Regions from separate parts of the Loigolactobacillus backii genome, predicted to be linked through region 2. Evidence: predicted binding sites of a transcription regulator. Region 2 holds the regulator's gene; the other holds the start of a gene.
The links. The regulator Rex, encoded in region 2, represses fermentation and respiration genes when NADH is low (regulators of the CRP and FNR family bind a similar motif). The targets are predictions, from matches to a motif close to TTGTGAANTANTTCACAA.
Positions count from the first base shown of each region.

Region 1 (16,147 bases), 1.2 Mb from region 2:
CTGATTATTTTGGAATGAACGGTTGGGAGGCCTTGCCGTTAATTGGCGTTAGCGAGCAGGATCGGCAACCGATTTACGATCAGTGGGCAAAATTATCTGCCCAAAATACTGCCAAAATCAAATTATATCCAGAAATAGAGCAAGTTTTGGCCAAATTGGCGGCAACGCCTGGAATTAAATTAGTGATTGCAACTTCAAAATCTAAAGAAGAATTAAGCAGTCATTTAGGTGGCAAGTTTGCAATTTTAAAGTATTTTGATGCGGCCGTAACCTGTGAGGAAACCACCCGCCATAAACCATATCCTGATCCAATTGAAAAAGGGATGACAAAGATTGCTGCCAAACCCGCGGAAACTATTTATATTGGTGATAGTGAATTCGATGTTCAGGCTGCTCAGGCCGCAAAGGCTAAAAGTGGCGCGGCACTGTGGGGAGCCACGCAACCAGAACGTTTAAAAGCGGCGGAATACCAGCTAAAACAACCTAGTGATTTATTGAAATTAATTTAGTGATTGGGTTCAGGCGTAAGGTGAAATTTAATTTTTAGCCGATGCCTTTTTTCTTGGAGTGCGTTACGCTGCTGGTTCTTTGGCGATATCTACCCAGCCAAGTGCGTGGGAATATTGTTCTAATTCAGGCAGGGTTACTTCAATGGCACTATTTGGACTCCCGGCCGCCGGAAAGACACTGGTGAATTGGCGTAATGATTGATCAAGGTAAACGGCCACGCCCGCCTTGAGGGCAAAAGGACAAACGCCGCCAACTGGTTGACCAATTAGGCCTTCTACTTGATCTCGCGGTAACATGTGGGCCTTAACCTGAAATTGACGCTTAAATTTTGGGTTGGCAATCCGGGCGTCACCAGCCAGTACAATGAGAATTGGCCGTTTCGAAACTAAAAAAGTTAAAGATTTAGCAATTCGTTCTGGCTGAGTATGTAAGGCGTGAGCGGCCAGTGCCACGGTTGCACTAGATTCCTGTAATTCAATGATTCGATTGCTGGCCCCAAACTGGTTAAGGTATCTGCGAACACTTTCAACTGACATCTAATCATCTCTCATTATTTTTTAATCATTCTAATGGAACGGTGATCAAAGGTCAACTGCTTGTTTGAAATTTAGGCGCAGTTATTCTGAGCTACTTAAAAAATAAAGCGTAGTTATGCCAGATTTCACTCTTGCCATAACTACGCTTTATTTGGTCATTAACATTGAGCTTACTTTTGATTGTAGGCTTCTTGGAATAATTTAACGATATCGTCTTTGGTGCCTTTGCGTGGATTTGAAAAGGCATTGCCATCTTTCAGGGCATTCGTCGCCATAAGTTCGAAGTCCGCTGGCTTAGCACCAATGGCCTTGATGCTGCTTGGAATACCGACATCCTGAGACATTTGCCGCATAGCCTTGATGGAAAGCTCGGCCGCGTCGCGAGTTGAAAGGCCAGTTGTATTTTCTCCCATTGCTTTGGCTAATTCGGCAAAGCGTTCTGGACAAGCAACAATATTGTATTTTTCAACAGTTGGGAGAAGTAGTGCACAGCAGACACCGTGGGGCGCGTCATATTGGCCGCCTAATTGATGTGCCATTGCGTGTACGTAACCAAGGTCAGCGTTATTGAAGGCCATACCAGCCAACATTTCTGCCTGTACCATGTCAGTTCGTGCCTTGACGTTATGCCCATTTGCGACAGCTTCACGTAAACTGCCCTCAATTAATTTAATAGCTTGTAGGCACAAACCATCAGTAATTGCATTGTGGTTGGTTGAAACGAACGGTTCAATAGCCTGGACAAAAGCATCCATTCCAGTTGCGGCAGTCAATGAGGCCGGCACATTCAATTGAAGCATTGGATCATTAAACGAAACCAACGGAACATTACGCCACGAAACGATGACAAATTTCAAATGTGTTTCTTGATTAGTGATAACACAGTGGCGGGTCAATTCGGAACCAGTACCGGCAGTTGTATTTACTGCGATCAATGGCGGTAGAGCGTTCTTCAACGTTTCAATACCAGCTAACTTAGTAATGTCATCACCGTTCGTCAGAATGATACCAGCACCTTTGCCGGTATCGTGGGCCGAGCCACCACCAATTGTAATGATACTATCGCAATCATTTTCTTGAAATAGTTTCTTAGCGGCCTTAATATTGTGAATCTTTGGATTAGGTTCAACACCATCATAAATAGTGTAGTTTACGTTGGCCTTATTTAATGAATCAAGGGTCTGAACAACTGGCCCATTTTCAGCGTGCTCTAGAAACTTATCCGTTATAATTAAAGGCTTTTTCATGTTAAGCGCGTTAACACGATCACCAATTTTTTCGATAACACCAGGGCCAAAAAAGTTAACGCTTGGCATCAAAAAATCAAAGTTCTTTGCCATTTGAATTCCTCCATGTGATTTATTTGACAAACTTATTGTAGCTCTTTTAAACTGTAAGTCAAGCAGTTACAGTATATAAAATTTTGCTTATTATGAAATAAATTTTGGAGAAATAACGTTCAAAAAGATATTTAAAAAGTCCTTGACCTAAATTAGAGGTTGATGCATATTGAGGAACATAAATTAGAATATAATTAAAAAATTATGTAATGACGAGAAGAGTAACAATTAAATCTATTTTTAGAGCGAGCGGAATTGGTGAAAAGTTCAGTAGAGCTAATTGTGAAGATGAACTCCAAGCTGATAATGGGTTAGCGCTGATTATCCGTTGGCAAGCGTTACTTTGCCGGGGATTCAATCAAAGATGGTGTACTGGCAAGATGTACAATTGAGGGTAGTAACACAAGTGTAAAGGCTGCGTCCCTTAGTCCAAACTTGGGTTAAGGGAACGCGGTTTCTTTCTTTTGTCCTGAAAGGGGTGGTCGTTTGGCCTGTCGAATGTGGCAGTTAATGAAAAATTGTAGTTGTGAGGACAAGGCGGCCTTTCAACTTGTCCCATTCTCGGTATAAAAATAGCAATTATCGGGAAGATTTAGTTATCCAAGATTTAATCGGTGGATTTATTAAATAAAAAAATTTGGTTATTCCTGTTGACTTTAAAACAACACGTGCTATTATGAACATGTTGATAATAAAACAACAATCAAATTCTAAGGAGTGTTTATATTTATGAAATATGCTATTACTGCTACAACTGGTAACTTTGGTCAGATCGCTGTTAAGGAACTTTTAAAACTTACTGATAATAGTGAGGTTATCGCAATTGCCCGGAATGTTGCTAAGGCCAAAGAATTACTACCACAAGGTGTTGAAATTCGGCAAGGTGACTATAATGATGAGGCTTCAATGGAAACTGCGCTGCAGGGTGTGGATCGCCTTCTCTTTATTTCGTCACAACCAGGTGGCGCCGTTACGCGGGCTGATCAACACAAAAATGTGGTTAAGGCATTAGCAGCTGCTCAAGTTAAATTTGTTGCCTACACAAGTTTTCCTAATGCGCAAAATTCGACTAGTGCTTTGGCCGATGACCATAAAATTACCGAGAGCGCAATTGAAGATACTGGTGTCGCTCATTCATTTTTGCGGAATAACTGGTATCTAGAAAACGAAGTCGGTTTCTTACAGAATGGTGCTGCCAATCAACCAGCTTCATACTGGGCGGCTGGTAAGACTGGCTGGGCACTGGAACGTGAATTTGCGGAAGCGGCCGTCAAAGTGTTAACATTAAGCAATCCCAAGAAGATTTATGAACTTGCTGGTCCAGCACGTTCTTACGCAGACTTAGGGGACGGCCTAAAACAGGCCACTGGTAATGATTTTACGGTTAAGCAAGTGTCTGCAACGGAATATCAGGCCGGCTTAGTGGCAGCAGGTTTGGATCAGAATACCGCGGCCCTTTTCACCTCCTTTCAGGAACCAATTAATGATGGCTCATTGAGTGAGGATTCAACTGATTTAGAAACTGTTCTTGGGCATGATTTGACTGCTTTACCAAAGGCAATCAACGAAATTCTTAGTCGAAATTAGGTGTAATTTAATGAAGTACTCGCACAAGTTGAGTGATGCAATTCATATTCTGGCTTATCTCATTATTTATAAGGATGGCGATCTTTCAAGTAAAGCGATTGCCGCAAGTATTGAAGCCAATGCTAGTGTTGTCCGTAACTTAATGTCAGATTTAAGGAAAGCGGGATTAATTAATACCCAACCGGGGAGTGCCACCACGACACTTAATGTCATGCCAAACAAGATTTCTATTTTGAGCGTCTACCAGGCAATCAATATGGATCATGATCTGTTACACATCGATCCCAAGACTAACCCACAGTGTATTGTTGGCGGGAATATTCAGGACACGCTAAATATGTACTACGCGGATATCGAGGAATCTGCCTTTCAACGGATGAATGAAATTACGCTGCAGGACATCACTGATGATATTCTCGCAAGGCAGGCTACAAAATAAAACTTTTTTAAAAAAATAACATAATAAAACCCACTAAATTGAGATTTTCAATTTAGTGGGTTTTATTATGAGTTCAGTTCATTAAATAATTTTGAGAAAGCACGGGACAGTATTGAGTGACTTTTATTTGATGTCTGCAGGTCTAGATCTATATAAATTGTGATTTGAGATTTTTAGTTTTAGGAACGAGGCTCAGACAAAGGTCCTAGTTGCCTACTATTTCTGTGCATTAGTCTAAGAACGTGAGCCGAAGGTCTGGGTTCACATGCTTGCCTACAGCTAATCCAGTAGCCTTCCTTTGGCCCATTCCCATCCTTTTTTTAATTTCAAAGCAATCCCCGTTGCCGTAACAGTTCCTGTACCGCAAGCTTAATTTCATCACTTCGGTGTTCATCATCCACCTGCGCAATCTTGTAGCCAGCAAAGTAGGGCGTAACAATGAAACGGGGGACCACCTTACAGATAATTTGATGGGCACGGTGGTAAAAGAAGAGGTTGTAACTATCATATTTACCTTGAAAATAAGTGGTGATGATGTAGCGGGTGATGACTTGCGTGTAATCCGCCAGCCAATCGAGAGCCGAAGTAGCGTTAATGATCAAATTAAATTCAGTGGAACCCATAATTGGTTGGGCGGAAATGTTGAGTTCAATAAATTGATTCTTGGCGATGATCGTGCCCTGAAAATTGGTTGAATTAATCTCGGAATAGCCATCTTGTTGCTCAAGACCAACTAATTGTAAATGAGGGTGGCTTAGACTACCACCAGATAGCGGACCGTGATTCTTAAAGAGTAAAATACTTTTAAATTTTTCATTTTGCTCCGCCTTTTGCCAACACGCAAGGATAAAGGCAAATAATTTATGGTTGTGTGCCTGGGAATAATTGGAAATATCGCCGAAGTGATTACCTGATTCAATGATGACCGTTTGCCAAGTATTCTCTAATGTGCGATATTTATTTTCTAACCAAATAAGGTCATTGTCACTGGCCAAAATATTAGTTAAGCTATTGGTGTCACAAAAAGGACAGCGATTATTAAGGTGGACGACATTTTCCGGCTTACGCTGTGAAATTTGTGAATTAAGTTTTAAAGGTTGATTTTGCTTCAAACGTAAGACTTCCTTAAAAGTTGAACAAAGTAGTGACTAGTCAAACTATATTATCGATAATCAGTAGAGTCAACCCAATTTATTTGGGTTATTTTAAGGTTAGTTTTAGGTAGGTCAATTAAAATGATCTAGTGAATTCTAAATTAGCTAATATGACTAAATTACAAATTGAGTCCGGCTAATATTGGGTGCGATCAATGAGAAACCTAACGCCTTTAATCTGCTTTAAGTCAATTACGGAAGGTGACAATTTTTGCGACGAGCTCAACGACAAAAAAAGCATTTTAATATTTTACAGCTACTGCGACTGCTAATTCTGCTGGCGGTCTGCGGCCTAATTTGGTTAGGCATTGATCATTTTGTGCACCGGCAAAAAATCACCGTAACTGCTCCGGCCTTAGTTATGCGGCAAGCACCAAATTCTAGTAAGGCAGTAGTGACGGTTACCAAGAACAAGACGGTAACTTATTTACAGCAGAAAAATGGTTGGGATAAGGTGCGCTATCACGGGCGAACGGGCTGGTTACCGACGTGGCTAATTCACAGTGATTACAATGCTACTACGGCGACTAATCGGCTGGCCGAACAAACAATTGTGATTGACCCTGGACACGGTGGCAGCGACTCGGGGGCACTAGCAACCAATGACACTGAAGAAAAAAGGTACACTTTAAAAATGGCGTTGGCGTTGAAACAACAATTGAAATCGTCCTACGCTCGGGTGATTTTAACCCGGGATAGCGATCAAACTGTTGCCCTAGCAAGTCGACCAGCTTTGGCCAATAAACGGGGCGCAAGTCTATTCATTAGCTTCCATTTTGATTCAACCCCGGTAGCAAACACTGCATCAGGGTTCACGGCCTATTACTACCACGCGGCCAGTAAGCCATTTGCCAAAGCGTTATCGAAGTCACTTGGTGGCCTTGGTTTGACCAATCGTGGAACGGCATACGGTAATTTTCAGGTCATTCGTGATAGCCAAATGCCGGCCGTTTTATTGGAAATGGGCTACATCAATGATTACACGGATTATCAATATATTAGTTCGGCGGCCTATCAACAACACGTTGCTCAGTTGGTTTATGAAGGACTGCAACGCTACACAGCCAACTAAATTTTTCTATAAAAAACTAGCGACTATGACAAAATTTATTTTTGTTGTAGTCGCTAGTTTTATTTTTGAATAGCTTCAGAAAAAACGTGCCGGAAATCCTTAACGATAGTGAACACGGCGCGGGAAAGTTAGCCTAAAAATACTACCTTGGGGATGATTATCTACCACATTGATCTTGCCGTGGTGTTGCGTGGTGATCCAGTTGGCGATTGATAGGCCAAGACCGTAACCCGTTTGTTCTTTTTTGCGAGCAGAATCGACACGGTAAAAGCGATCAAAAATTTGTTTCTTGCTGCCGTCTGGAATGCCACAGCCAGTATCACTGACCTTGATTCCCCAATGGTCATTGCTAACTAGTGTTGTGAAGATGATGGTGCCACCAGCCGGCGTGTACTTCACGGCGTTATCCAACAAAATAATAATTAACTGTTTGATTAAATCAGGATCTACCGTAATTAAAGCAGTTGCCTGAGTTTCTAAACGCAAACTTTTGTGCTGGCTAGCAGCAATTTCCAAGTAGGGCGTTGTGACTTGTTCACTCAATGTCTTTAAACCAACTTGACTGGGCTTAAGCTGGAGCACATCCGCGTCTGAGCGGGCCAACGTTAGTAATTGCTCAGTGAGGGCCTTCATTCGGCTAGTTTCATTCAAAGAAATGGTGATTTTTTCGGCCTCAGCAAGAATTGGTTGGTGGGGTTTTGTAAGCAGATATTCTAATTGATTTTGAATAATTGCCAAAGGTGTGCGTAATTCGTGGGCCGCGTTGGCGCTAAATTCTTGTTGTTTATGCCAGGCCGTGATGATTGGCCGCATACCAATTCGGGAAAGCCAAAACGCCAGCAAAGTTGCCAGTAGCGTGAAGATAATCATTGTGATGAATAATGATCGAAAAATACTGTGAATTGCTAGGGCCTCTGCGTCAGTATTGATAAGAATTAAAACGTAGTGCCCGGCGTACTCACGCTGGCTACTTTTCCCACTGACCTTAAGAAGTAACGTGCGAAATTGACTGGCAGTTCGTTGATTGGTGTTGAAATCCAAATTAGTGACTTGGTTGAGCTGATTCTTGTTTAGCTTAACCTGATTAAAAAGCTGGTAGTTACGGGCCCCTAGAACATCACGGTTGAGTACCTTACCGGCCGCGTTAAAAACGATAATATTTGTTTGAAAGGGCGCACCGGAAATCGGTGGCCGCTGGTGGCCGTTCTTTTGGCGTTGCTGCGGTTTAAGCGGATGGCGGTTAGGCGTCCCTTCACCTAAAATTTGCTCCTTTTGAATTTGCAGTGATTGGTTAACGTTTTGGTAGATCGAGTGTTGAAAAAGAAAGCCAACAATTGCACCTAAAACTAAAAAAAGGAGGATAAAACTAATTAAAAAGGTACCAAATAGCTTTAGCTGCTGGCGTTTTTGAAATGAATTTTTTAATTGTTTCATTTGTTCACCTCAAATAGATAACCGACGTTTCGTAGTGTTTTGATTGATTGATCGGCGGTGACAGTTTTTAATTTTTTTCGTAAATTACTAATGTAAACTTCGACAACAGTTAGGGCCGTTTCCGACTCAAATCCCCAAAGACGATCAAAAATACGTTCCTTTGTAATAATAACGTTAGGATTTTGCGCAAAATACACCAATAAATCAAATTCTTTACCATTCAACTGCAAGGATTGCTTTTTATAGGTTACGGTGCGGCGGTTAAGGTCAATGGTAAAGTCGGCCACCTGAAGTAACGTTTCATCGCTGAGCAGACCACTGCGTTTGAGCAGTGCCTTGATCCGGGCAATTAACTCCTCCCGGTGAAAGGGCTTTGTCAGGTAATCATCTGCACCAAGATTAAAGCCGCGTAGCTTATCAGTTAGTGTATCCTTGGCGGTCAAAATAAGGATGGGCAATTCCAAGTGTTGCTCCGTTCGCCAATGGCCTAAGACGTCGTAGCCATTTTCTTGGGGCAACATCAAGTCGAGAATGGCCAGATCAAAGATACCGTTTTTTCCCAATAATTCGCCATTTTCACCATCATGGGCAATAGTTGAACTCGCGAAAGGTGTGATCATTTCGGCAATATCGTTTGCTAGGATCGTATCATCTTCAACAATTAAAATATTTGCTTGCAATAAGCTAGCACCTCTTTAAATTAATTTAAATAAAGTTAGTTAGATTGGCCTAGGAAGTGTTTGAAAAAGCAGAAATTTGCTTTTTCAGACACGGTCCAGATTGCGTAATAGATACACCAAATAGGTCTAAAAACATGGGCCGTCAATTACTATTTAAAATACGTGCCAATCAGTGATTAGTCAAACCCTTCTCAGTTTTAAGCTTCATTTATGGTTGATCCACTAAGCTAAAAGAGTGTTTAAAATACGTTTACACCAAATTAGTCAGGAAAATACTAATAAAAGTATTTTCCAAACACTCGCTAAATTGGTTAGGAAAACCTAAATCAAAAATATTTTTGGGGCAGCACCTAGACCCTGTATTCATATTGGAGGTGGCACTTATCAAACGATTGGTAATGATCGACCGCTATATACGGCCGCTAAAGCAAGCTCAATTTAAATTAAGTGACTGGAGTAGGTGGTTAACTGATGCAAACTAAACAGAAGAAAAGATTCTTTAGTAAAAAATTTGATCCTTTTCTAATTTTAATTTTATTAGTTGCGCTATTTTTATATGGTTGGCAGATTTGGAAAGCTGGCTCGGCCAATGATTTCTACACGGCTGCGATTACGAGTATGACGCAGAGTTGGAAAAATTTTTGGTACGCCAGTTTTGATCCGGCGGGGTACATCACTGTTGATAAGCCACCAGTTGCATTATGGTTTATGGCGATTAGCGCAAAGATTTTTGGTGTTCATGGCTGGAGTGTTGTATTGCCGTCCGTTTTGTTCGGCGTTGGTTCGGTTTATCTGCTTTATCGGCTGGTGACACCAACATTTGGTCGAATTGCAGGCCGCTTCACCGCGCTTATCATGACGTTGACACCGATTGTGGTGGCCGATTCACGAACGAATAACATGGATGCAACCTTAGTCTTTTTCCTGTTATTGGCGTTTAGTTTTTTAGTTAAAGCAACTAAGACGGGGAAAAAACGCTGGCTGTTTGTCAGTTTTGCCCTAATCGGGGTCGCCTTTAACGTAAAAATGCTGCAAGCCTTCATGGTGCTGCCAGCAATGTACGTCTTTTATTGGCTGGCGGCCAAAATTAAATGGCCCAAAAAAATTCTTGATTTATCGGTTGCGACTGTTGTTCTGGCCATTTTTACATTGGCCTGGCCGTTATCAGTTGATTTGACTTCGGCCCAGAATCGACCTTATGAAGGTGGTTCAGAACACAATTCGGTCCTTGAACTGGCCTTTGGCTACAATGGTAGTCAACGTTTATTAGGTCAAACAACCGGCACTGGCGGTACTTTTCCTGGAATGAGCGGCAGTAAAGAAAAAACAAACGCACCCAAAAAAGCGATTAAAGAAGTGAAAGTAACAACTGGTAGTAAAACACAAACGACACCAACTGGCGCTAAGCCTAAAGTACCTAGTGGTCAGCAAAGTGGTACGACTGGCGGACCAAGTGCTGCTGGGAACGTCACCGGTGGTAAAACTGGCCAAGGTGGTGGCACAGCCGGTGCAGGTGGTGGTGCCTTTGATATTGGCACAGCAGGGATTACTCGAGTTTTCCAAAAATCGTTAGGTCGACAAGTTAGTTGGTTATTACCACTTGCCTTAATTGGTGTCATCAGCAGTTTTAGCTATTTTGTTGATCCTAAGCGCCGTTGGTACCAATTAAGTCAAGCGCAAAAGGAACTGGTTCTCTGGTTAGGTTGGCTAGTGCCAGTTTTTGGTTTCTTCTCGGTTGCCAGTTTCTTCCATCCGTATTACATGATTATGTTGGCGCCACCGATTGCGGCTTTGGCCGGGATTGGTCTCACAACTTTGTGGGCGGATGCCAAACAAGAAAAACGACTGTGGCGAACTGCGTTATTGCCCGTTGCCATTGCCGTTACTGCTCTTTTGCAGGCGTGGTACGTGGCCGATTATTACCTTTGGCTAAGTTGGTTAATTATCGCTTTAGCCGTTTTTAGTATCATTATTATCATTAGTCATAGTCGTGGGTTAGCTAGGCCAGCATTTATTCTGGCCCTTTGTACGATCATGCTGGCACCAACTTGGTGGTCCTTAACGCCAACGATTGCGGCTGAATCGGCGGGCATTCCGACGGCTGGTCCTGATCTATTAAGCAGTGGCCAACAGGCTAATGCTGGTGTCGGTTCCGGTACGGTTAATAAAAAGTTGTTAGCCTATCTGGAGAAAAACCAAGGTCAGGCGAAGTACCTCTTTGCCACTAGTGATTCTGGAACTGCGGCGCCGTACATTATTAAAACTGGCAAGGCCGTTATGGCGATGGGCGGTTTTAATGGCACTGATCCCGCTATCACGCTAAAACAATTTAAAAAATTAGTTAAAACGGGTCAACTTAAGTATTACTATTCATCTGGTAAGAGCGGCAACACGGCCATTGTTAACTGGATTAAAAAGCACGCTAAGAAAGTGGCTACTAGCAAATATGGTGGCACAACTAACACTAGTCAACGAACTACCGAAGTGAACAATGTTGAAAAAGGGCCAACAAACACCAAGTCAATGCAGGGTCAACCTACGGGGGCCAAGCCAACTAGTAAGCCAACAGGTTCTGGCGGTGCCAATGTTGCTGGGCCACAAGGAGCGCAAACTAGTAATGGTAGTAGCTCTGCTAATCTAACTACTAAGGCAGGCAAAATGCCAAGCGGCGGAACTAAGTCACAGGCAATGCAACCTGGTGGTCAAGAATCAGGAACTTTGTACGATTTAAGTGATATTTACTAGAGTGTGTTTCAAATGATATTAAAATTCTACGGTAAGTTTCACGTAAAATAGACCTTATTATTAAGGAGGGCCATGTTTCGAGTGTGCGCAGTTAGCACTAGGAGAATGGATATCCGCCGCAAATGAGATTTTACGTTTTCGACGTAAAATAGACCTTATTATTAAGGAGGGCCATGTTTCGAGTGTGCGTAGTGAGCACTAGGAGAATGGATATCCGCCGCAGATGAGATTTTACGTTTTCGACGTAAAATAGACCTTATTATTAAGGAGGGCCATGTTTCGAGTGTGCGTAGTGAGCACTAGGAGAATGGATATCCGCCGCAGATGAGATTTTACGTTTTCGACGTAAAATAGACCTTATTATTAAGGAGGGCCATGTTTCGAGTGTATGCAGTTAGCACTAGGAGAATGGATATCCGCCGCAAATGAGATTTTACGTTTTCGACGTAAAATAGACCTTATTGTTAAGGAGGAAGTAGCATGATTGGAACCCAAACACCAAAAATTTCCATTGTTTTGCCAGTCTATAATGAAGAAGCCGGTATTCTGGCAACCATTGCGGCACTGGAGCAATTTATTTCTAATCAGGATGAAGCTTACGAAATGATTTTCGTGGATGATGGCTCAGTTGATGCCAGTGCACAGTTGATTAAGCAGGCGCGCCTGAATGATGATGCGATTCGTTTAGTTCAATTTTCGCGAAATTTTGGCCATCAATTAGCGATTACGGCGGGCATTCGCTATGCTACTGGGGATGCCGTTGTGGTGATGGACGCCGATCTTCAGGATCCACCGGAAGTGATTCCAGCGATGATTAAATGTTGGCGCGCCGGTAATCAAGTTGTTTACGGGCAGCGTCTCGGCCGCGATGGTGAGACTTGGTTTAAAAAATTGACGGCCAAACTTTTTTACCGGGTGTTAAAACGGGCGACACCGCTTGACATTCCCCTTGATACTGGCGATTTTCGCCTAATGGATCGACGAGTGGTAACAGTTTTAGCCAAATTGGATGAGCCGGGACCCTTTGTTCGTGGTCTAGTTTCCTGGGTTGGTTTCAAGCAAACAGCGGTCACTTACGAACGGCATGAACGAATTGCAGGTCAATCGAAATATCCTTTGAATAAGATGTTTGGTTTGGCGATTGACGGATTAACGTCCTTTTCGGGGCTGCCGCTACAATTTTCCGTTTGGGCCGGTGCTGGTTTATTTTTACTGAGTGTTGTGGCTTTTATTCACATTGTTGTTAGCGGCACTGCTGGTGAAAGTGATTTATTGTTGGCCACGCTACTTTTAACAACTAGCCTAATTTTGTTAAGTATCGGCCTGGTGAGCACGTACCTTTACCGGATCTTTGTCTCTTCACGAAAGCGACCGCTGTACGTTGTCGCGGAAACAACTGGTTTTCGGCAGGTGCAGCATTATCCAAATTATACCGAATCCAGTCAAAAGTGGGGCTAGGTAGAAAAGCGTAGTTAATTTTAATCTGCTTTATTTGATCGCCATCAGGCCAGTGCAATTTTTGCTGAGCGAATTTGCGAAAAAAAGAAAAGATTTCACTCATTAACACTAAAACTAGTTTAAAATTAATTGCAACGGTAGTTTTTATGTTTGAAAAATAGTTTGTGGAGGTTTGGAGATAGTGAAACGACATCGGGTTGGTTTTATAAGCGCGCTTATTTTAGTGGTTGTTTTAGTGATATTGGGGATTAGCTGGCACCAGCAACGTTATGCAGGTACTATTTCGGCAAAAAAGATCAGTGCTAATTTAAATAGTAGTCTGATCACAACCCGTCAAAAAAGGCAGGCCCAGGCAACTAAGAAATACCAACAAAAATTAAATTCTGGTAACTACACCGAAAATAACATGTATGTTAAGATAAATCCTTATCAGACGTCACCACTAACTGCTTTGGTTGAGTTTCAGACCAAGACTGCTAGTCAGGTAAGCTTGCGCGTCGTTGGCAAATCGGCAAAGACATCGATTAAAACAACTTATTCAGGTTACCAACACAAGCATCAATTATCGATTCTGGGTTTGTACGCTGATTACAATAATACCGTCGTAGTAACGCTTAAACAGAAAAACGGTCAAATAACCCACAAAACATTGCGGCTTAAAACAGCCAAATTACCGGCGGCCTTAGCGGCGATCAAAATTAACGTTAAAACGGCGAATAAACAGAAGATGGTCATCGGCCAAGATAAATTAACCTTCATCGTTCGGACAACTAAACAACCATTTGGAATCGATGCTGATGGTAACATTCGTTGGTATTCGACAAACTATTCGCAGCATGTTTTCAAGGAGCTACAAAACGGGCATCTAATGTACCTCGCTAAGAAGAATAATTCGGCCAAAGTTTACAATGAAATGCTGGAGACAGACTTTATTGGGCGCGTTTATAAGGAATATCATTTTTCCAGTGAGGCCAAGAGCTCTAATAGTGAAAATCTGGATGATGATGTCACCGTGGTTCACCATGATGCGATTGAACTGCCGAATCGTGACTTGTTAATGACGGTTTCTGACGGCGGTAGCAAATACATCGAAGACACCATCGTTCAGGTATCGCATAAGACGGGTAAAATTACGAAAGTGATTGACATGAAGAAGATTTTACCCGCCAAAATGTGGCGCAAGTTTACTTCAGAAAAACGAAACAATGGTAAAGTTGATTGGCTGCACATGAACTCGCTGTACTACGATAAATCGGATAATAGCCTAGTAATTTCTAGTCGCCACCAGGATTTAGTGCTGAAAATGAACTATAAGACTAATCGGATCAAGTGGCTGTTTTCCGGTAAGAAAAAGTCCAGTTGGCCAGTAAGTTACCGTAACAAAGTGTTAACGGTAAAAGGAAAGATTACCTATCCTGGCGGGCAGCACGCGGCTATCCTGTTACCCGACCAAAATAACCAACAGTTGAAAGATCTGATTATTTTTAACAATAATATTGCGATTACCAACGGACCGAAGAAAACGAGTGAAAAGTATTCTGAAGGCGTGCAATACGCCATTAACGAGAAGACAAAGACAATTCGGCAGACCTGGTCGTACGGCAAGTCATTAGGCAAACAAAATTTCAGTCAAATTATTGGTTCCGACCGTTATCTAAGTGCCACCAATCGGCTGCTCTGCTTTGGCTTTCTTAATGGTGGTGACCGAAGTGACATTATTGAGGTCAATAAAAAGACCAATCAGCAGGTCTTTAACGTTCAATTAAACAATCTGGGCACTAAGGGCTACACTTATCGTTCGGAACGCTTCTCCTTGTACCCGAATAATCATAAAATAAATCGAACTTATGAATAGATGGCAACCTTATTTATTGTTGGTGTTAAATCTTTTAGACTGCAAAGAAAAATATAAAAGAGGCTGGGGCTTTTGCCCTGGCCTTTTATTGTTTCCGAATATTACGCTAGAATGTGCGTCAAAAGTCTGAGTTCATGTGCCTAACTAAAGCTAATCCAACAACTATAGTACGGTTATTGGATTAGCTTACGTTACGCAGTGAACCCAAAACCGACTTTTGGGACACTTCTTTTTTGGTGGGATTACGGCCTAATTATTTTTGTGGTTAACACGGTCTACTTAAATACTATTGTATAATAACAATAAGGAGTATCTGAATAATGGTTAATTAGGTGGTCAAAATATGAAAGAATTTGAACTAAAAAAGACAAAGATTGAAATGTTCAACAAAACTAAGGGGACAGCCATTCTTTATGTTGTTGTTATTTACATTATTTCAGTAACAATTGAAGGCGTTTTATCTCCAGGTAAGATAAGTAACTGGTTTTATTTAGGATTATTCTTTGTGAGTATGTTGATTCAAATTGCGTTACTTTCTTATTTAACCAAACTTAGAATTGAACTTGTTATTTTTACACAATTGATTGTGACGATTGGTTCCTACTTTCTTATTGGGGATTGTATGCCCATTTTACTAGGGATGGCACCGGTTATTTTACTAGAAATTTGGAATTTTCAAGTGGGAAAAGAGCAAAGAATTGCGTTGGCGTTAGTCATCATTATTTTTGCTGCCATGTATCTCCACAATATTCTTAGAATGGCAAGTTTTGGGCACACAGTTCTTTTATTGGAAGTGACAGCGTTTCTCATTTTTGCGGCGCTGTATACCCAAAGTGTGTTCACGAAACAATTCATTGAACTGAAAAAAAGCCGGCAATTGTTTGAACAATTAGAAAATGTTTACGATCAAGTTGAACAAACAACGGTTGAGGTCGAACGAGATCGAATTGCCCGTGATTTTCATGATTCAATCATTCAACAAATCATCGGGAATTTATTGACTTTAGAGGCCACTGCTAACGCAATGCGAAACGGTGAGGCGTGTGAAAAAAGTTTGGCGGAGATTGAACACGTTATTGCGCGCTCACGTAAAATGGTTGTTGACTCACGTGCAATTGTTAAGGACTTGAGGGTTAATCAAGAGTTAAGTTTGAAAACCAGAATTAATATTTTAAGTAATTCTTTTAAGAAAAATTACCAATTAGATGTCAAAAGTACAATTAAGGATGAACCAGAATTTTCTCGGGATGTATTTTCGCAGCTTGAGATGGTTATTCATGAATGTTTAATTAATGTGGCCAAACACGCCGGTGTGAATAATGCCGTCGTTTTTGGGG
Region 1 covers NZ_CP014873.1:151,913-168,059, reverse strand. The annotation lists gene AYR53_RS00635 (HAD family hydrolase) at 1-509, shown strand, start outside; gene AYR53_RS00630 (YbaK/EbsC family protein) at 573-1,046, opposite strand; gene AYR53_RS00625 (iron-containing alcohol dehydrogenase) at 1,217-2,386, opposite strand; gene AYR53_RS00620 (SDR family oxidoreductase) at 3,116-3,973, shown strand; gene AYR53_RS00615 (Rrf2 family transcriptional regulator) at 3,984-4,412, shown strand; gene AYR53_RS00610 (DUF4931 domain-containing protein) at 4,739-5,524, opposite strand; gene AYR53_RS00605 (N-acetylmuramoyl-L-alanine amidase) at 5,778-6,638, shown strand; gene AYR53_RS00600 (sensor histidine kinase) at 6,738-8,072, opposite strand; gene AYR53_RS00595 (response regulator transcription factor) at 8,069-8,752, opposite strand; gene AYR53_RS00590 (ArnT family glycosyltransferase) at 9,224-11,497, shown strand; gene AYR53_RS00585 (glycosyltransferase family 2 protein) at 11,978-12,955, shown strand; gene AYR53_RS00580 (aryl-sulfate sulfotransferase) at 13,137-14,810, shown strand; gene AYR53_RS00575 (sensor histidine kinase) at 15,154-16,147, shown strand, end outside.
Region 1: AYR53_RS00625 (iron-containing alcohol dehydrogenase) is a predicted target of Rex. The motif match lies at 2,399-2,416, and genes of this name have one in related genera.

Region 2 (16,147 bases):
TCACGAATGGCCTGGTAAACGTAAATTTTTTGTTGTTTTTCCTTTGAAACTTCAAAACGAAATGGATTGGCTAATTGAAGCTTATAGCCCACTCCGTTAACTTCAAGCACAATATAAAAAGGGCTTACGTACGTGACGTAGCCAACGAAATAATCATACATAACCACAATTCCTTACTTTTTAAAATGAGTACATATGTTTGCCTGATAGCATTGTACCACACCTGACTCAATTTTTACCGGCTTATCCGTGATTTCATTTTAGCCAACCATCTTTAGACCAATAACACCAACTAAAATGCAGCTAACAAAGAAAAATTTGGCGGGTGAACTTTTTTCGTGCAGTCTAAAAATTCCGTAAAGTACACTACTTATCGCGCCAATCCCAGTCCACACTGCGTAGGCCACACTTAAAGGAATTGTTTTCGTTGCTTGACTCAATAAAAGCATGCTAAGGGCAACACTGAGTACCGAGAGTAACCGATAATACCAGCCGCCGGTAACCATGGCTTGCTGCAACCAGGCAATAAAACCTAATTCACAAAAACCGGCAATAATTAACATCAACCAACTCATGGACGTTCTCCCTTCCCGTTACTAAGTTCCAAACCAATAATTCCAAGCAGTAAAATACCCAGCGCCAACAACTTACCAACCGATACTGGTTCACCAAGAATTGCCATCCCAACTAGCGAGGTTCCAGCCGTACCGATTCCCGTAAAAACGGCGTAGGTGACACCAACACCAAATGCTCGTAACGCAAAATTAAGAAAATAAAAACTACAAACCAGCAGAAATACAGTTAACAAAGTAGGACCTAATTGCGTAAAACCATGGCTGGCTTCCAAACTAGTCGCCCAACCAACCTCTAACAAACCAGCAATTAATAAAGAAATATAGGCCATTTTTATCCCTCCAAATTCAGCGTCGTCTTTTAACAAAATAAAAAACGACCGAAGAATGCATGGCACATTCTTCGGCCGAAATTCTTGTCTGTACTTGATTAATTTAGACTCAGTTTAACAAACTAAAGCGCCATTTGGGCAATTGTTAGAACTATTTTACAATCTGCTCAGCAAACTCTTACAACTGAGAGTGGTGTCAAAAAAGCACCTAAATTCCACTTTGTAAACGAAAAACGCGAAATACCTAATTTGATTGCTGTTAACTAAGCTTCACCACGCGCGCTTTCATGACTATCTTGAATTCGCTTAAACATTTTTTCTAAATCATTTCCCGAGAAGTGAACTAGCACTGGCCGGCCATGTGGACAATTAAAGGGATTTTCACACTGTGGTAAGCGGTGCAAAAGCGCCCGTGCCTGCTTGTCATCCAAATGATGATTGGCCTTAATTGCACGCTTACAACTCATCATAATCGCTGTTTTTTCGCGAAATGCTGCAACATCGATTTTATTATCTTCTAGAACATAATCAATCATTTCTTTAGCGGTATCCTCTTCTTGCCCAGCCTTAAACCAGGTTGGGTGGCTCCGCAAAATGAAACTATTTTGTCCAAAAGACTCTAAATTGATACCAACTTGCTTTAATATCGGTGCCCGATCTCGAATTCGAATAGCATCACTGGTCGGATAATCCAAAACGAGCGGTACAAGTAAACTTTGTAGGTCTTGCGTGACTCTTCCAATTTCTTTACGGTAAAATTCGTAATTTACTCGTTCTTGGGCCGCATGTTGATCTAAAATATAGAAACCATCTTCACCTTGGGCAAATAAGTAGGTGCCGTGCATTTGGCCAATATAGTCCAAATGGGGAAAACGCGGTTGCTGCCCTTGTTTTGGCTGTTCTACAGCTATTGTGGCCGCTTTAGGTTCAGTCCCAAAGGCAGCACCAACCTGCTCACTTTGATAGCGTGCATCAAAATCGGCCAGTCGCTGGGGATCTTCAAAAATGGGTTGATTGGCATTGGCCGCCGGTTTTGCGCCGGCGCTTTTTTTAGCGGCCACGGTTGGTGCTGACTCAGCAATTTGATCAGCCACTGCCGAACTTTGAGCAGCAAGTTCTGTTGGTGCTTGCTGCCACTGCGTACTGGCCGCATTTAAATCAATTTGTAGTTGATCAGTATTTACTGGATCCTTCCGGCGTAAGTTGCGATTTGCGTCTGGAATTAAGTTTTCCTGACTCAACCGAGCATAGATTGTTTTTTGAATCAGCTGTGAAAGCTCATCCTCTTTGCTCAAACGTACTTCCTGCTTGGCTGGATGAACGTTAACATCGACTAATATCGGGTCCATTTTAATCGCCAGCACAACAATTGGATACCGACCTACCATTAATTTCGACCCGTAACCAGCGATGATCGCCTTGTTCAACTGATAATTTTTGATGTACCGACCATTAATTAAAACGGTCAAATAACGCCGTGAAGATCGGGTTAATTCAGGCAGTGATACAAAACCAGTCAATTGAAAATCGAGATCCTTTGCGGAAATTTCTAGCATCTTACGTGCATTCCCGACACCATAAATTCCGGCAATCGTTCGTTGTAATCCACCACTTCCACTTGTTTTTAAAATGACGTTGCCTTCATGAATTAACGAAAAAGCAACTTGGGGGTGGCTTAATGCTAAGCGGTTAACAATATCACCAATATTAGCAAGTTCGGTTTGTGGTGACTTAACGTATTTTAACCGGGCCGGTGTATTAAAGAAGAGGTCCTTAACACTAACTGTTGTCCCTTGCCGCACGGCACTATGTTTTTGCTCAATTAACTTACCCCCACGATAATGAACGTACTCCCCAATCTCCGCGCCAGTCGAGCTTTCCAGTGTCATGTCAGAAACCGAGGCAATACTTGGTAAGGCCTCACCACGAAAACCTAATGAGCGAACCTTAAACAAATCTTCCCGCGACGTAATTTTACTGGTGGCATGGCGCTTAAACGCCGTGGTAACCTCAGCGGCCGGAATGCCGGCCCCATTATCAATGACCTGAATTCGCCGTAGCCCAGCCTCTTCAACGATAATATCAATTTGATTACCACCGGCATCTAAAGCGTTTTCCACTAATTCCTTAACAACAGATGCTGGCCGTTCAATTACTTCACCAGCCGCAATTTGGTTGGTTAAGACTTCCGCCAATTCCTGAATTTTGGCCATGATCCTACCTCCTCAGTTACTTAATGACCATTTTGCATTACCACGCAAAACCTTAATTTATGCACCTAATCTTTTAATTTCTGCTGCCACTTGTAAAGCGTGTTCATGACGTCCATTGGTGTCATGCCCATTAAATTGAGTTCCTTTAAATCAGTTAGAACTTTGCCTTCTGCTTTGGACACGTTGTTCTCTTGGTAATTAAACAAAGCCAATTGTTCATCAACTTCGGCTGACTGCTTTTCGGTCTCCTTAGAAGTTACGGCACTACCCGGCTTTTGTTCAGCGTTAACTTCCTTAACCGCTGAAGGAACGGCCGCCGCAGAACTAACAGGCTGATCAGTTCCTGCAGCCGCAGTATCAGTTTGTTCACCGCTGGGTAACACCGTTGGCTGCTTTTCCAGCTTAGTTAAAATAGTTGTCGCCCGTTTTAGTAGGCTATCAGGTAACCCCGCTAGCTTGGCGACGTGAATCCCGTAAGACTTATCCGCCGCGCCAGGCAACATTTTATGCAAGAAAACGAGCGTTCCATTTTCTTCAACGGCACCAACGTGAACATTCTTTAAACCAGGTAAACGTGATTCTAAGGCAGTCAATTCATGATAATGCGTCGAAAATAATGTTTTAGCATGAACGTGATCGTGCAGATATTCGATAATTGCCTGGGCTAAAGCCATCCCATCATAAGTTGCCGTTCCCCGGCCAATTTCGTCAAATAAAACCAGGCTATTTTGCGTTGCGTGGGCCAAAGCCTCATTTGATTCCATCATTTCCACCATAAAAGTACTTTGCCCTGAAATTAAATCATCAGCCGCCCCAATTCGCGTAAAAATCTGGTCAAAAATCGGCAACGTTGCCTTGGTTGCTGGAACAAAACACCCCATTTGCGCCATGATAACGATCAAGGCCAATTGTCGCATATAAGTACTTTTACCTGACATATTTGGCCCGGTAATTAATAAAATAGCGTTATCCGGCGTCATTGTCACGTCATTAGGAATATATTTTTGTTCGCCCAATACCTTTTCAACAACTGGGTGCCGCCCAGCGACAATTTTCAAGTCATGTTGTTGTTTAGTTAATGTCGGCCGCACATAATGGTAGTTTTCGCTGGTCACGGCAAAGCTTTGTAAAACGTCTAATTCGGCAACACCCTTTGCTAACTGCTGTAGCCGGTGGATTTGTGCCTTAACCTTCTCGCGAACTTCAGTAAATAAATCATATTCCAACGCCGTTGATTTTTCTTGCGCCTCCAAAATCAGTGTTTCCTTTTCCTTTAACTCCGGTGTGCTAAATCGTTCGGCATTAGTCAACGTCTGCTTACGTTCGTAACGACCTTCTGGTAAGGTGGCCAAATTGGCCTTGGTAACTTCAATGTAATAACCAAAAATGCGGTTAAAGCCAATTTTAAGGTTATGGATGCCGGTCGTTTTTCGCTCTTTGGCCTGCAATTCGGCAATCCACTGTTTACCATTTTTCATTGCGTCACGATAATCATCTAATTGCTGATTATAGCCGGACTTAATTAAGTTACCATCCTTCGTTGAAACCGGCGGATCATCGTTAATGGCCAGGTCGATTAAATCCGTTACGTCACTAACTGGATCCAAGTGATCAATCACATCATCAAACGTGCCATCATTGATAGTCGCCAAAATATCCTTCACTTTTGGAATTTGCAGTAATGATGTTTTTAACTGGATTAAATCACGCCCGTTAACATTCCCAAAGGCCACTCGCCCAGCTAAACGTTCTAAATCATAAACCTTAGTTAATTCTTCTTGTAAACTAGAACGTTCAAAAAAATGATCCAGCAAACTAGCTACTTTGTTTTGGCGGCGGGTAATCGCAGCGTAATTAATTAACGGCCGATCAAGCCACTGCTTTAATAAACGACCACCCATCGCCGTTTTAGTACTATCCAATAACCACAATAACGTCCCGTTGCGGTTCTCGTTACGCATTGAAGTTACTAATTCTAAATTGCGCTTGGCGTAGTGATCCATCTTGAGAAAATGTGACGGCTCATATTCTTCCGCCGCCTGTAAATGGGCCAACGTTCGCTTTTGCGTCACCGTCAAATACATCAATAATTGTTCTACAACTTTAACTTCCGTCATATCCGTTAAATTTTGCGTCACAAATGCTAATTCAGCGTGCGGCGTAATTTTATCCTGATAGGAAATTAGAATTCCTAGTTTAGTTAGATCAGCCAAAAGTTTGGGACTAACTTCATGGTTGGCCACAATTTCTTTCGTGCGCAAACTCATTGTTTCGTTGACAACATCTTCTTCGCCAACTAAGAGGCTAACTTTGAGTTCACCAGTGGACAGATCAGTGTAGGCAAAACCATAGTGATCCTTTTTGGCCTCAATTAAGGCCGTTAAATAATTATTTGACTTGGCCGTGGCTGCCTTTTGATCCATATTAGTTCCTGGCGTAACCAACTGAATAACTTCACGTTTGACCATGCCGACTGCTTTTCTAGGATCTTCCGTCTGTTCACAAATTGCGACTTTATAACCTTTATCCACCAAAATATCAACGTAATTTTGGGCAGCATGGTGGGGCACACCACACATTGGAATCGGATCAGCGGCACTTTTATTTCGCGCCGTTAAAGTTAGTTCTAAAAGTTGTGCCCCTTTAATCGCATCGTCATTGAACAATTCGTAGAAATCACCAATTCGATAAAATAAAAAGGCATCTGGATAATCCTTTTTAATGGCATTATATTGTTCCATCATTGGTGTCTCTTTTGTTTTCTGTGGCACGATTAATGCCCTTCTTTCTCTGTTAAATCTGAAACTGCTTTCTGCAGATGATCCGTAATAAAACGTAACGTCTCATCTGCTTCAAATAAAGCATCCCGATAGGCCTTGGTTAAGGGATGTTGGTCCAACTCCTGCTTTAATTGATCCGCCTCTTGCTTTGCTTTTGCAGCAGCCTGGGGCTTATCATAATGGGCATCGTTAACAATGTTCTTCTGCGCTATTTCTAATTGCTGCTGCAGCTTTCGCAATTTTTCATTTTGGTTGACCTGTTTAGCAACAAATTGATAATTTTTAATTGTTTCTTCTTGCTGAATTAAGTGTGTTAAACGCACTAAAGCTTGACGGGTTTTATCATCCATCAAGCTTTTGTCGGTTAAGTTCATAACGTTCACCTCATTATTGTTCAAAACCAAACGGGTGATCTGCATTAATCAAAACTGGTTCAATATGTTTTGCCCTACCAGTTGTATCATCAATTTCAATAAAGCATCCCGATAAAATACCGCGACCATCTTCCTTAACCTCATACCGGGTTGGCATCTGGGTTAAAAAGCGTTCGATACTCTTTGCGGGTTTAACGCCTAAAATAGCATCGTAGGCCCCGGTCATCCCAGCATCAGTCAAATAGGCCGTCCCATTTGGCAAGATCCGTGCATCATTGGTTTGAACGTGAGTATGCGTTCCAACTAACGCGGATATTTGACCATCTAGATACCACGCCAAGGCCTCTTTTTCAGCCGTTGTCTCCGCGTGAAAATCAATAAACACTAGATCTGTTTGCTGGTGAATCTCTTTTAATAATCGATCAGCCTTATGAAATGGATTAGCCAACGATTGCCCCATTAACGCGTTACCCTGCAAATTAATCACAGCTAGTTTAAGCTGATTAACTTGTACGTAGACGAAGCCTAACCCTGGCGTCGTTTCTTCAGGGAAATTAGCCGGTCGCACCATTTTTTTGGCACTGTCAATAAAGTCAAAAATATCGCGGTTATCCCAAACATGATTACCCATGGTGACAACGTCCGCACCGGCCTGTAAAAAGCCTTTGTAGATTTTCTCCGTAATCCCGCGACCGCCAGCAGCATTTTCACCATTGACAATCGTCACTTGTGGCCGAAATTTCGTTTTTAGTTGTGGTAAGTAATCTTTGATCATGTCCCGACCGCGCGATCCCATAACATCCCCAACAAATAATATCCGCATCTTACTCCTCTTTTCCAATCAACATACAATCATTGTACCATTTTTAATTTACCAGAAAGCTAAAGCACCCTTTTTAGTCGATTCTAAGCAAAACATTAGCGTTTTAGATGATAACTATAGGTTGCGACGACAATGTCTTCCCGGGAGGCCAGTGCGGCCCGCAAACGGAAGCTTGTCTGGTTATGCAAAATATTCTGCCAGGGTTTCTTCGGCATGAATTGTGGTACTAAAATTGTAATTGTGTAATTACGGTTCCGGGCGTTCTTACTAATAATTTCCGCAAAACGCAGTACTGGCCGTGAAACCGAACGGTAAGACGAATGAATATCAACGAAACGAATGTCCGGAAAATCTTTTTTGAATTCAGATTCTGTCTCGTGTTCCTTAGCCGGATTTTCGTCCATTGAAACGTGCATGGCAATGACATAATCACCAATTGAACGCGCATAATTAAGCGCCCCCACCGTTACTTGAGTCACATTGCTTACCAATACAATCACTGTGCTACCAGCGTAGTCATGAAATTTAACCTGTTCCACCAACCGGAGTTGCGCGGCAACTTTATGATAATGATCATGAATTTTATAAAAAACCAACAACACAATTGGCATAATAATAAAGTATGGCCAAACATCGCCTAGGTGATACATCAATAGAAAAATAAAGATTGAAAATGAAATTAAGGCACCAACAAAATTGGCCAGTGAGCGCCCAATCCAACCCTTTGAACGTTCGTGCCACCATTTACGAATCATCCCTGTTTGACTCAACGTAAATGGTACGAAAACGCCGGTTGCGTAGAGTGGAATCAAACGTTCCGTACTCCCATTGAAAATAAAGATTAAAACAATTGAACCTAACGCCAACGTTAAAATACCATTTGAATAGCCTAAACGATCCCCCCGATCCATATACATGTGGGGCATAAATTTATCCTTAGCTAAATTATAGGCCAAAATTGGAAAGGCGGAAAAGCCTGTATTGGCCGCCAACGCCAAAATTAAGGCCGTCGAGAACTGTAAAATGTAGAACATGACACTGCCATGACCAAAGATTGCGGCCCCAACCTGCGATAAAATCGTCACTTTTAATTTGGGGGTAATCCCTAAATACCAGTTTAAATAGGTTACTCCGGCAAAGAAGAAACCTAAAATAATACCCATAATTGCCAGCGTTGCAGCAGCGTTTTTGGCCTTAGGCTTTTTGAAAAACGGAACCGCATTTGAAATAGCCTCAACCCCAGTCAAGGATGACGAACCTGAAGAAAAGGCCCGCAAAATCAGGCCAACAGTGATCCCAGGTACTGCGGCACCAACTAATGATGTTGCGTGAAAGGCCAAACTACCAGTGGAAATCTTGGCCAAGCCAGTAAGAATCATAATGGTAATGACGACCACAAATAAATATACTGGGATCATTAACAGTGACGCTGAATCACGCAGTCCCCGTAAATTCATCGCTGTAATTAACACCACAATAATAATTGCAATTCCCACTTGATTACCATAGAGCGCCGGCACCGCCGAGATAATGGCCTCTGTCCCAGCAGAAACGGAAACAGCCACGGTTAACATATAATCAACTAACAGTGAGCCTCCGGCAATCAGGCCGGGATAAGTTCCTAAATTTTCACTAGAAACAATGTAGGCGCCCCCGCCTTGTGGATAAGCATGAATAATTTGCCGATAAGATAAAATGAGTGACGTTAATAAGATCAGTACAAAGGCCGCAATCGGTAAAGAATACCAAATTGCTGCTGCCGAAAGTGTGATTAAAACTGTCACAATCTGTTCGGTTCCGTAAGCAACTGATGATAACGCGTCAGAAGACAATAGTGCCAACGCCTTAACCTTACTCAGCTGTTGTCCCCCTTCATCGGACGACTTTAATGGTTTACCGATGAAGAATCGTTTGATATGTTGCATGACTTTTAGCTCTCCCTTTTATAAATCAAATGCTTATTCTCCGAGCGGCACAGACGCATCCCAACTCGTAAAACAACTTGCTACACTGTCGTTATTCCCTAAACAAAAAAACAAGGCATAGCGTTCAGCCTAGGAAAGTGTTTGAAAAAGCGCAGGAACCTAGTCTTTTCAAACACATTTACACTGAATTAGTCGGGGAAACACTACTTAAAGTAATTTCCAAACATGACTCAGACCAGCTCTGCCTGTCCTACCAGTTTCCAATAGCCGTATAAGCAGCATAAACGGCATTTATAGTTACATTTAGGTTAATTTACTAATGATAAACAAGAATTATTGTACGCTTATCAATCTCCGTATTCTAGCCCGAATTTTGTTTAAATTTACAAATTGAATCAACACGCACAACGTAGCTAAATTAATGGTAAAAATTGCGCGTCGTAACCTAATAATTTCTAGGTTCTAATTCATAATACCAGTTAATTCATTAAAGTATATCCCCCAGCGAATTTTGTTTAATTTTTCCTAGTGATTTAGACATTTTACGCTAGGCAGTAGCACCCAAAACAGCGCAAAAGTCAATTCTGTCATTATTACCTTTAATCAGCTCAGAACGTAATCAACGTTTAGAATATTCCAAAACAAAGAGGCCACTGACTTTTTAGTCAGCGGCCTCTTACTATTTCCGATCATTACCTAATGCGTAATGGTAGAACCAAGGTTTTCATCAGTTTATTCAGATTGGCGTTTAACCATTAATTGAATAATTTAGCTGCGATTACTTGTAGTTCGTGGTCTATTCTATAAAACTAGACCCATATTAGTTATGAACCAAGTCGTGCTTAAAAATGGCTTCCTAAGTTGGCAGATCAGGCTACATCATGCCGCCCATACCACCAGGCATACCACCACCGGCACCAGCAGCGCCTGCATCAGGTGCCTTTGGTTCTGGCTTATCAGCAACAACTGCTTCGGTTGTTAATAGTAATGATGATACAGAAGCAGCATTTTGAAGAGCCGAACGAGTTACCTTTGTTGGGTCGATAATCCCAGCATCGATCATATTCTCCCAGTTGCCATTAGCGGCATTGTAACCAACTTCTGGATCTTGTTGCTTCAGGTGTTCAACGATAACTGAGCCTTCAACACCAGCATTTTCAGCAATTTGCCGAACAGGTTCTTCTAGGGCACGAAGAACAATATTAATACCAGTTTGAACATCACCTTCGGCTTTTAAGCTAGATACGGCCTTAATAACGTTAACCAAAGCAGTACCACCACCGGCAACGTAGCCTTCTTCAACGGCGGCACGTGTGGCGTTTAAAGCATCTTCAATCCGATATTTTTGTTCTTTTAATTCAGTTTCAGTTGCGGCACCAACCCGAACAACTGCAACACCGCCAGCTAATTTAGCTAAGCGTTCTTGTAATTTTTCACGATCAAAATCTGAGGTTGTGTCAGCAATCTGTGTTTTAATTTCAGCAACACGTTGTGCTAAGGCATCTTTGTCGCCAGCACCCTCAACAAGTGTTGTATTGTCTTTAGTAACCGTAACCTTACCAGCTTGGCCTAATTGATCGATGGTTGTATCTTTCAATTCAAGTCCAAGATCTGATGTGATTAAAGTAGCACCAGTTAAAGTAGCAATATCTTCAAGTTGAGCCTTACGCCGATCACCAAAACCAGGTGCCTTAACGGCTACAACATTGAACGTACCACGAATCTTGTTCAAAACAAGTGTTGGTAATGCTTCGCCATCAACGTCGTCAGCAATAATCAATAAAGCCTTGCCTTGTTCAACAATCTTTTGTAATAATGGTAAGATTTCTTGAATGTTAGAAACTTTCTTATCAGTGACTAAGATGTATGGATTATCAAGGTCAGCTTCCATTTTATCGTTGTCGGTAACCATGTACTGTGATAAGTAGCCACGGTCAAACTGCATTCCTTCAACAACGTCTAAGGAAGTATCGATCCCTTTTGATTCTTCAATTGTGATAACACCATCATTACCGACTTTTTCCATAGCGTCAGCGATTAATTTACCAACGGTTTTACTTGATGAAGAAACAGAAGCAATCTGTGCAATATCATTTTTACCGTCAACTTTATGGGAAATCTTGTGTAATTCCTTAACGGCAGCGGTGGTTGCTTTTTCAATCCCATCACGAATGCCAACTGGGTTAGCACCGGCAGTGACGTTCTTCATACCTTCACGAACGATTGATTGCGTCAAAACGGTTGCGGTGGTTGTACCATCACCAGCGTTATCGTTAGTCTTTGAAGCAACTTCGGAAACTAACTTAGCACCCATATTTTCAAAATGATCTTCTAATTCGATGTCCTTTGCAATCGTAACCCCATCGTTAGTGATTGTAGGTGAACCATATGATTTTTCCAAAACAACGTTCCGGCCTTTTGGTCCAAGAGTTGTTTTAACGGTATCTGCTAACTTATCAACGCCACGAAGCATTGCTGAACGAGCGTCTTCTGAGAATTTTAATTCTTTAGCCATTTTAATTTTCACCTCATAAATGAATTTAGTGTGAACTTACAATCTGTTTTTGTTATGTTCACTACTATATTTTTTGCAGTTTTTTGGAAGTTACAAATTTTAATATTTGTGTTTAATTCTAAAGGAACCGTATTAACTAAGTTACTAATACGCTAAGCAAAGTTATTCAACAATTGCTAATAAATCCTTTTCATGTAAAACTAAATAGTCGGCGCCGTCGTAAGAAACATTGGTACCGGAATACTTATCAAACATAACGTTATCGTCAACCTTGACTGTCAAGGGAACAACGTCACCATGATGATTTGTGGCACCTGGGCCTGCTGCTACTACTTTACCCGTTGTTGGTTTTTCTTTTGCGTTAGAAGCTAACACAATACCACCAACTGTTTTTTCTTCTTCATCTTCTACTGAAACAATGACGCGATCGCCTAATGGTTTTAACACGTTTAATCCCTCCATTTATCATTTGATGAGCTTTAGCACTCCTAGCAGTTAAGTGCTAATCACAATATTTATAATAACATGTTCTAGTTTGAATGCAAGTCTTAAGCACAAAAAAGCTTTAAAAATTTAATTAAAACCGCTAAGCTAGAAAGAGATATTTTAACGTACAAAAATCAACGCTCTAAAGGAGGATTATATGCTCGCACGAAAAAATGCTGTCAGTACCCTTAGCGTTTATTTGATTATTTTCTTATTACCTGCTTTAGTTAATTCAATTATTCGTTTAAAAACGGCTTTATACCTTTTTCAAACAATTGATTACGTGGTGGGTGCGGCTATTCTAATCATCATCTACCAGAAATTTTTTGCACCAACGCAAATGGAAAAGGGAGCGCAAACAAAAACTAGCCAGATTATTCTCTGGGGTATTCTTGGTGCTTTTCTGGCTCTGATTGGTCAACTTGCCGCCAGCTACTTAGATCAGCTTATCTTTCACACCACGACTAGCTCGGCCAACACCAGCGCTATCTTGACCGTTATTCGAAGCTACCCTTACTACCTAATCATGGCCGTCGTTGCCGCACCAATTATGGAAGAACTAGTTTTTCGGCGGACCATTTTTGGCTACCTTACTCCCTTCACTGGTAAATTTGGCGCCGCTCTAATCTCCAGTGTCTTTTTTGCCATCGCTCACAATGATAACCATTTACTAACTTACACAGCCATTGGCCTAGTCTTTTGTTACCTCTATCAGCGAACGGGCAAGATTGCGACTTCAATGATTAGCCACATGGTGATGAATGGCATTGTAATCTTAATGTTACTCTATCGTTAATATCCGCAGATTAAGGCTACTTTAATTAAATTAATGGGAGTGTGACAAAAGTCGGTTTTGGGTTTACTGCGTAACGTAAGCTAATCCAATAACAGTACTATGGTTATTGGATTAGCTGTAGTTAGGCACGTAAATCCAGACTTTTGGCGCACGTTCTAGAGCAATATTCGGAAACAGTAAGAGGCTAAGACTTTTTGTCCCAGCCTCATTAAATTTTGCGCAAAAAAACAACCAAGTCCTAATCTTGGTTGTTTTTTTGAACTATTTTATTTAGCAGTGTCGCTAGTGCCACCTTCATTACCGTAATGATCTAAAAAGTAGATCAACGTTTGTAACTCGTTGGCCAAATCAACATTTTGGATCCGAACAGTTGCCGGAACGGAAAGCCGAATTGGCGTAAAGTTCATGATTCCCTTTACGCCAGCCGCAACCAACTCATCAGCAACATCCTGCGCGTGATTAATTGGCACGGTTAAGATTGCGACATCGATTTGCTGAATCTGCAATTGTTCCTTCATATCTACCATTGGATAAACTGGCACACCACTTTGAATTGTGTTAGCAATCTCTTCATTAATATCGAAGGCTGCACTGATTCGAACACTATTCGTTTGTTGAAAATTATAGTTCAGTAATGCGTGCCCTAAATTACCAACCCCAACTAACGCAACATTGGTAAGTCGATCTTGATTTAAGGTCTTCTTGAAAAAATTGAGTAGATCTTCGACATCATAGCCGTAACCACGTTTTCCTAACGCCCCAAAGTAAGAAAAGTCGCGACGAATTGTTGCACTATCTACTTGTACTGCTTCTGAAAGTTCAGTTGATGAAACTCGGTTTGTGCCTGCGTTGAACAAAATGTTCAAATAGCGATAGTAAATCGGTAAACGTTTGGCAGTTGCCTTTGGTATTTTTGCCTCAGCCATTGCTTATCCTCCATTAGTCATCTTAAATTAGCTTGTGAATTTATCTTAATAGACAATGGTTATAATACCGTATTTACTTGTGAAATGCAATTAGACTGTTTAAAATAACCACCAATTTATTTGGGAAAGGGATCACTTATCAACCTAAACAGATCTCGAAAATACATGAAAACGCTTTAATAACCACCATAAACTTGTTCTTTTGTCTGTGAAAGCCGCAACTTTAATTTTCTTATGACTAGTACTGCTTTTCCTTTGTAAAAGTCGGCCACCTTTTGTCCCGCCCACTTATATGGTAAACTAGATTGAATAAATTGCTGAAATGAAAGGAAGGATTCCACTTTGATCTTACTGCAAGCACAAAACGTTGCCCGCCACTTTGGGGCCGATGTTTTGTTTGAACACGTTCAACTGGAAATTCAATCACAGGCGCGCGTCGCCTTGGTTGGCCGTAATGGGATCGGCAAATCAACATTGCTCAAGATCTTAGTTGGGCAAAATCCCCCTGATGTTGGCCAAGTGATCACAAGTAAAGGCGTCACAATTGGTTATCTACCTCAGGATACCGGCCTTGACTCAACCAAAACGATTTTTGCTGAAATGTTAACCGTTTTTGCTAAACTTCAAGCAATGGAAAAACGGATGCACACTTTAGAACAACAATTAGGTGATCCCAAACTACTAGCCGACGAGGAAGCTTACCAAGCTACCTTAAAATCTTATGAACAGTTGCAACACGACTTTAGCGACCAAAATGGCTACGGTTATCAGGCCGAAATTCGTACCGTTTTACACGGCTTTGCCTTTGGTGAAGACTATTATGATCACCCCATTAATGAGTTATCTGGTGGTCAGAAATCACGTTTGGCCATGGCTAAGCTACTTTTAGAAAAACACGATTTATTGATTTTAGATGAGCCAACTAACCATCTGGACATTGATACATTAACTTGGCTAGAAGGTTATTTACAAGGCTACTCAGGTGCCCTGTTAATTGTTTCCCATGATCAGTACTTTCTTGATAAAGTGGCCAACGAGGTCTACGACATGAGTCAGCATACCACCCGCCACTATAAAGGAAATTACACAAAGTACCGTGCTGAAAAAGCTGCCTACCAAGAACAAGAGTGGAAAGCTTACGAAAAACAACAAGCAGAAATTAACAAGCTCGAAGATTTCGTTAACAAAAACATTGTGCGGGCTTCAACAACTAAACGGGCTCAAAGTCGGCGGAAACAGTTAGACAAAATTGTCCGGTTGGAAAAACCGCAAAATGACAATAAGACCGTCCGCTTTAGTTTTAGTGAGGACAAGCCCTCTGGTAACCAAGTATTAGACGTCATTAACGCGGCTATCGGTTACAGTGCCACCCATGTTTTGGCGGACCCCATTGACCTGCACCTAAAACGTCATGAAGCAATTGCCATTACCGGCCCGAATGGTGTTGGCAAATCAACACTGCTAAAAAGTATCTTAAAACAAATTCCGTTTTTGCGCGGTGAGGCAAAACTAGGTGCAGGCGTTGACATTGGCTATTACGATCAGGAACAGGAAAACCTCCACCGTAATAAAACCGTTCTAAACGAAATTTGGGATGAGCATTCAACCATGCCTGAAGTCAATATTCGCAGCATTCTGGGCAGTTTTCTTTTTACCGGTAAGGATGTTGAAAAATCAGTTGCTGCCCTTTCTGGTGGCGAAAAAGCTCAGTTAATGTTAGTCAAACTAGCAATGAACCATAATAACTTTTTGATTCTCGATGAACCCACTAACCATTTGGACATTGATAGTAAGGAAGTTCTAGAAAAGGCATTACTTCATTACGATGGGACTATTTTATTTGTTTCACATGATCGCTACTTTATGAACCGCATCGCTAGTAACGTGGTGGAATTGTCCCGCCAAGGTACGAAGCGTTATCTTGGTAACTATGATTATTACGTGGATAAAAAGGCCGAGGAAGCGGCAATTACGGCCGAAAAAATGGCCAATGCGGGCCCAACTGAAGTTGTGAGCCACGCAGCAGCACCAGCTCAACAGGACTATCAGCTCAATAAGGAACAACAAAAAAAGGAACGCAAACTCAGTCGCGAAGTTGCGGCACTGGAGCAACAAATGACAACGTTAGACCAGCAAAGTCATGACCTTCAAGTTGCAATGACGCAACCTGATGTTTTGGCCGCCCCAACTAAGTTAACTGAATTGCAGCAACAATTGGAAACAATCACTGCACAACAAAATCAAGTTGAAACGGATTGGGAAGAAAAAAGTTTGGCCTTGGAAGAATTAACGGGTGATTAGCGTTTTTTAGTCTAAATCGTATTTTCCCAGTATTCCCTAGAAAATCTTTAAAAAAGCAGCAACAAAAATAACGACCACTATTGGTGGCTTATTCACAAGCTAGC
Region 2 covers NZ_CP014873.1:1,641,730-1,657,876, reverse strand. The annotation lists gene ruvA (Holliday junction branch migration protein RuvA) at 1-161, opposite strand, end outside; gene AYR53_RS07340 (DMT family transporter) at 261-575, opposite strand; gene AYR53_RS07335 (DMT family transporter) at 572-904, opposite strand; gene mutL (DNA mismatch repair endonuclease MutL) at 1,168-3,117, opposite strand; gene mutS (DNA mismatch repair protein MutS) at 3,183-5,888, opposite strand; gene AYR53_RS07320 (YlbF family regulator) at 5,891-6,271, opposite strand; gene AYR53_RS07315 (TIGR00282 family metallophosphoesterase) at 6,285-7,094, opposite strand; gene AYR53_RS07310 (APC family permease) at 7,190-9,019, opposite strand; gene groL (chaperonin GroEL) at 9,894-11,534, opposite strand; gene groES (co-chaperone GroES) at 11,697-11,981, opposite strand; gene AYR53_RS07295 (CPBP family intramembrane glutamic endopeptidase) at 12,178-12,816, shown strand; gene AYR53_RS07290 (redox-sensing transcriptional repressor Rex) at 13,083-13,742, opposite strand; gene AYR53_RS07285 (ABC-F family ATP-binding cassette domain-containing protein) at 14,085-16,043, shown strand.